DNA from 2 places in the Neobacillus sp. SRL179 genome. Region 1 is predicted to be linked to the other one. Evidence: predicted binding sites of a transcription regulator. Region 1 holds the regulator's gene; the other holds the start of a gene.
The links. Region 1 encodes LexA, which represses DNA repair genes until DNA is damaged. Its sites were predicted from a motif close to CGAACATATGTTCG; they were not measured.

Region 1 (3,207 bases):
AATTTATTTCAAGAAATCAATTGTAAAGTTAATGTAAATAAATAAGATTGATAGCCGCAGCTACCAATCTTATTTTTAACGTTTAAACTATTTGTTTTCAACATGAATACACAACTTATAAATCTTTTCATATATCAATAGTGTTAGTTTCTATCTTTCCTTCACGCTCATCCATATATTCTTTATACCTTCTATGTACTGTTGCTTTACTTACGTCATATCCCAATCCTCTTAAGGTTGCGGCAATTTCATGAAAGGTAAGTTTCTTTTTCCGAAGATTTATTATCTCTTCAACAGGAATCTCTTTTTTATCTCTGCCGCCCAAGTGAATATTGGATAAGTTCTTATATGGGTCGAAGCCATCCTTTATAGCCCTTGCCATTCCCCTGCTGATTCTATATTTTGCAATCCGACTTTGAAACTCTTCAACCGCACTTAAAATTTCTAAAACCATTAAATCTGCATCTGATAAAAAAATCTCACCCTGATCCTGTATGGTAAAAACTTTTATATTCATTTTTCGCAGTTCATGTATAAGTGCAATTTTAGAATGTCCCCTTCCTAAACGGGTATCATCCTGAATAAGTAAAACATCAGCTTGCTTTTCTTTAAATAATGCTAATGCTTCAATAATTCCATCTCGCTCTACATCAAATCCACTATGTCTTTCTTCAATTGTTTTTATGACATCAAATTGGTTAACTTCGGCGAATTCTTGGAGTTCTTCCTTTTGTCTCTTTAATGATGTATCTTGTGTGTTTTTTTCCGTGCTTACACGGCAGTATATAATTGCTTTCATTGATCAGCCTTCCTATTCTTCTTCAGGAGCACTAGCTAATATGGTGGTAGTGGAGTCAGCCTTTTTACTAACGGGAATGATAATTTCTTCACCAGGAAAGATTTGATCACTCATATCTTCGTTATGCTTTTTGACCCAGCTGACGAACTCATCATTTGATAAGGAATGCTGATCTGCATATTGGTTTGAAATCTTCCAGAGTGAGTCGCCTTCAGAAATAGTTACTTTTAAATATTCTTGTTGATCAATTTCATGATTCTTTATTGATAATATAAATGCCAGTGAGCAGCTTAAGATTATGAGAGTAATAGCATACGAGTATTTTTTCCATAAGTTTTTCATATAAATGCACCTCGATAAGAATATATGTTCCCTTTTGCTGTTTTTATTATATTCCGAACATCTGTTTGTTGTCAACCATTTTTTCGAACTTATGTTTGTATAAGATGGAAGAACATGCTATAATAAAGACAACATTAACCAGGCGAGGTGCATTATCATGGTAAAGATATCTAAACGGCAGCAGGATATCCTCGATTTCATTAAAGATGAGGTCAGAAGTAAAGGGTATCCTCCTTCAGTCAGGGAAATTGGCGAAGCAGTTGGACTTGCTTCCAGCTCTACTGTTCACGGTCACTTAGCAAGGTTGGAAAGTAAAGGACTTATTAGGAGAGATCCTACTAAACCTAGAGCTATAGAAATTTTGGATGCAGATGAAGCAGCCAGCATTCCAAGAAATAAAGTTGTAAACGTACCAGTCGTTGGGAAAGTTACGGCCGGGATTCCGATAACAGCTATTGAAAATGTAGAAGAGTACTTCCCTCTTCCTGAAAGTCTTGCTCCGTCAGATGAACAAGTATTTATGCTAGAAATCATGGGTGAAAGTATGATAGAAGCAGGTATCCTTGATGGGGACTATGTTATTGTAAAACAGCAGCAAACTGCTAATAACGGTGACATTGTAGTAGCCATGACCGAGGAAGATGAAGCAACATGTAAAAGATTTTTTAAGGAAAAGGACTATATTCGTCTGCAGCCGGAAAACTCTACCATGGATCCTATCATTTTACGAAATGTAGCCATTCTGGGAAAAGTCATCGGAGTCTATCGACATATACATTAGGATAAAAAGAGCTGCGATCAGCTCTTTTTTATTTGGGAAAATTTCTTTAAATAAATAGCAATCATGAATAAATACTAAAAACTCAGTATTTTTACTCATGCTCATGTTGTTAATCTTTCATATAATAGTAGTACACCAAGATTTACCTTAGGTCCCAAAAATAATAGGCTTAAGGAGTGTGAGAAACAGTGTTAATGGACATTATTTTCTCGTTAGTGATTGGTGGGTCGGTTGGAATTCTTGGGCATGTTCGGAAGCATGGAAAAATCATTATGCCTCGAAGAACAAAAAAGTTCCTTTATCTCGGTTTTCTGGAAGAAGTACTTCTAGGTGCAATTGCCTCTCTTCTCCTCGTCCTGTATACAGCTCCTAATTCTTTTGTGGAGATTCTTATTTTCTCTATTATTGCAGGAATTACGGGTGATACCGTTCTGTATCAATTTAGAATAGTGAAACATGACGGAGAGAAATAATAGGTTTAGTTTCCCCAGTATGGATGCCTCCTTACTGGGGTTTATTTTTTTATTAATATGAAATAAAAAAAAGCTGTATAAAAACAGCTTTTAATTCCTTGCCAACACGCCCATTTCAGTAAAAACATCTCGAATTTGGTGTGTATATTCGCCAAATTTCTGCGTTTCTCTTAAACTCCAGTGCCTTGGGCGCGGAAAATCAATCTTTATTTCCTTTGTCACTTCACAAGGACGATTCGAGAGAATTAATACTCGGTCAGATAACATGACTGCTTCTTCTATGTCATGGGTAATTAAAAAACAGGTTTTTTTATGCTTCATCCATAGGTGTTCAATATCAGAACCAGTCCGCTCCCTTGTCAGGGCATCCAAAGCGCCAAAAGGTTCATCCATGAGAAGGATTTGAGGATCATGCAAGAGCGCTCTACAAATAGCTACCCGTTGCTGCATCCCTCCCGAAAGTTCTTTAGGATATTTATTCTCAAACCCTTCTAGTCCCACCAATTTCATTAATTCCGCTGCTTTTACTCTGTATTCCTTCAATGGTAATTTTCGAATTTCCGCCTGAAGTAAAATATTATCTATAATGGTCCGCCATTCTAATAGTAATGGTTTTTGAAAGATGATCCCTACATCCGTTCTAGGCTCATTCACCTCTTTCCCCTTTACCCTCACTCTGCCTTGTGTTTGTTTTACTAGTCCAGAAATAATCATCAGTAACGTGCTCTTACCACAACCGCTTGGGCCTAAAAGTGAAACAAACTCACCATCTTGCACGTTAAAATGGAGATCCTTTACTGCTTGCACTTCTC
Region 2 (3,207 bases), 1.5 Mb from region 1:
TAAGCCGGATGTCGGCAATCGCTTCGATTGGAATTCGGTGTAACTCGTCAAATCGGTCTACGACATGGAGCTTATGCGCTAGTTCATCCCAGTAATGGATTTTTCCAATGACAATTTCATAGTTATGTTGACGATAATGCGTTATCGTTACATATTGATTAAATTCAATTGCCTCAGATAATGTTTCGTTCATGATCTCTAGCTGTTGCTCATCCAGCTCTTTTTTCTTTTCATAACGGTCTTCTTTAACCCAATCCCTGAGCATTTTCACATGCTCAGGAAGCATCATCGACGTCCATTTGATTTTTCCGCGGTCGCGAATCATATGCATTTCCTTCTTTCTCTTTCACTCAAAGTCCATTATTAACTTCGCACCCTCCTAGTGAAGCAGGTTTTTTCCTAATTACCTTTTATGTCCGCCAACAAGCGTGGCCCGATGTTTAGCGGTTCCTGCTGCTGTATACGAAACTGCCCGCAGGAGAGAACCTGCTCCAAAGCGCCTGCGAATCGAATCGACCACATAACCAAGCTCCCGCCGCTTATCCGCCCCCATGTCAAACAAATCCAGCTGAAGTTCTCGGTCATCCACTATATTACTGATGGCAATTGAAATTTGCCGAACCGTCTTTCCCGTATAGTGCTCATTAAATAATTCGAGACAAACACGATATAGTTCCATCGTTACATTGGTTGGCTGCTCAATTGTTCTGGAACGATGAAAGCCGCCGCCAAATTCATCTTGGCTGTAACCGACACCAAGACTAATGGTTCGTCCTGCCTTTCGATGTGTTCGTGCTCTCCGGGCCACTTCTTCACACATTTCCAAGATAACAGCTTTAATTTCTTTCTCTTCTTTATAATCCCTTAATAAAATCTGGCTTTTCCCAAAACTGATTTGCCCTTGAATAATAGGGGCACCTAATTCAGAAAGGTCCACTCCCCAAGCATGATAATAAAGTTGGTTGCCCATAATTCCAAATTTCTTTTCGAGTTTTTCTAAATCATAGCGCGCTAGTTGACCAACAGTGAAAATGCCCATGCCATTTAAGGTTTTTTCAACACGCCGGCCAATCCCCCACATTTCCCTAAGTGGTGAGACGTTCCATAGTTTTGTTTGTACGTCTTCATATGTCCATTCAGCTATTCCTTTTTTCTTCGCCTCCAGGTCAAGGCAAAGCTTCGCTAATAACATATTGGGGCCGATTCCTACTGAACAGGGAAGTTGAAATTCCCGCTCAATGTCATCCTTAATCTTTTTTCCAATCGTATGAGCATCACCCCACAAATGAAGAGCACCGTCTACTTTAATAAAACTTTCATCGACACTATAAACATGAATTGCTTCTTTTGGAACATAGCGATTAAATACACGGGTAATTTCAGTTGAAATGCGTAAGTAGGTTGCCATTTTCGGCTCAACCACTTGAATTCTTGGGTCATCGGGAATCTCAAACAGTCTCGACCCTGTTTTGATTCCAAATTCTTTTTTTAAACGTGGTGAGGCGGCAAGTACAACACTTCCCTGTCGTTCCTTGTTTCCAGCCACCGCTAAATAGCAATTCAAAGGGTCTAGTCCGAGTATGATAGCGGCACAGCTTGCATAAAAGCTCTTCATGTCGACACACAAAATTTGATTTTTCGGCAATGCGCTGTAATCAATCATAACTCTCCCCCTATAGTTGAATTTTCGAACATTTGTTCTTTTTTATTATATTCATATTCTAAGCGAATATGCGTTCGTATTCAATGGAAATTTTTTGCGGTTTCTGCTCTGGTGATATGTTGAGAAATCAGTATAATGGTGGGTGAGGTGGATTCCGATGGAGAAAAAGCTCATTAATAAAATGATTATTAACTGCTTTAAGCAGTATTACGAGGCAGATTCCATACCGATTAGCATGCAGGATTTGGAAATATTGGCAGCGCAGATTGCTGCTGTCAAAGAAGAGGATCCTGAAGTTGATTTATATGAGATAGTGAATGACATGGTGTATGCGTTTTTAACGGACTAAACCTTTTGAAGCAGGAAAAGGAAGGCATGAGGACTATGAAGGGGATAAAACCTGGTAGGCTGTCCTCATGAACACTCCATGCGGACTAAGTCAGTGCAAAAACACTCGGGGCTGTCCTCATGAACACTCCATGCGGACTAAGTCAGTGCAAAAACACTCGGGGCTGTCCTCATGAACGCTCCATGCGGACTAAGGAAGTATAAAAAAAAGGGTCTTTGTCCTCATAAACGCTCCATGCGGACAAAAACCCTCCAAAAACACAAAATACTGTCCTCAAACTAAGACAAAATTTCGCGTATATCTTCTTCAGTTAAAGTGGAAGTACTTCTCTCCCCCGGGTCCATAATTTCTTCAATCAAGTGTCTCTTTTTGTCTTGCAATTCACTCATTTTCTCTTCAATCGTTCCACGGCTAATAAGCTTTATAACTTGGACGACGTTTTTTTGGCCAATCCGATGCGCCCGGTCAGCAGCCTGCTCCTCAACCGCTGGATTCCACCAAATGTCATAAAGAATGACCGTATCTGCTCCTGTCAAATTAAGACCTGTCCCTCCAGCCTTCAAAGAGATAAGAAAGAAGTCACGTTCGCCCTTATTAAAACGTTCGCAGATTTCTAATCGTTCTTCAGAAGGCGTTCCACCGTCAAGGTAGAAAAAAGGAAGTCCCTCTATCGCGAACTTTTGTCCAATCAGTTTGAGCATTTTCGTAAACTGTGAGAAAATCAGTACCCTTCGTCCCGAAAGCCTGGCTTCTTCGATGATTCTCATCAACCGCTCCATTTTAGCGGAGTGCCCTTTATAACCGTCTACAAACAATGCAGGATGACAGCAAATCTGCCGCAATCGCGTCAAACCAGCAAGAATTTTAATCCGATTTTTCCGGATTGTATCTTTATCAAGATGCTTAAAGGTATCCTCCCTTAGTTTTGCCAAATAGGCAGCATACAGCTGCTTTTGCTCCGGAAGCAGTTCAGCCATTTCCACGAACTCCAATTTATCGGGAAGTTCAGAAGCTACGTCGCCCTTCATCCTGCGCAGCAAAAATGGCCGGCTTCTTCGGGAAATTTTCTTCCTTGAAAGATTGCTGTATTCTTTCAACCCCTTAAATAATTCAGGGAAAACAACATGGAAAATAGACCAGAGCTCTTCAGACGAATTCTCCACCGGTGTGCCCGTAAGTGCAAAACGATGGTTGG

Region 2: a site for LexA is predicted at 1,727-1,740, ahead of AC4E8C_RS16100 (Y-family DNA polymerase). Genes of this name have one in related genera too.

What each region holds. Positions count from the first base shown of each region.
Region 1 is NZ_OZ481792.1:1,749,486-1,752,692, reverse strand. Features, by position in the region: gene AC4E8C_RS08695 (YneB family resolvase-like protein) at 128-799, opposite strand; gene yneA (cell division suppressor protein YneA) at 812-1,141, opposite strand; gene lexA (transcriptional repressor LexA) at 1,299-1,922, shown strand; gene AC4E8C_RS08680 (DUF4257 domain-containing protein) at 2,117-2,395, shown strand; gene AC4E8C_RS08675 (ABC transporter ATP-binding protein) at 2,486-3,207, opposite strand, start outside.
Region 2 is NZ_OZ481792.1:3,254,732-3,257,938, forward strand. Features, by position in the region: gene AC4E8C_RS16095 (YolD-like family protein) at 1-325, opposite strand, end outside; gene AC4E8C_RS16100 (Y-family DNA polymerase) at 404-1,663, opposite strand; gene AC4E8C_RS16105 (YqzH family protein) at 1,821-2,012, shown strand; gene AC4E8C_RS16110 (DEAD/DEAH box helicase) at 2,291-3,207, opposite strand, start outside.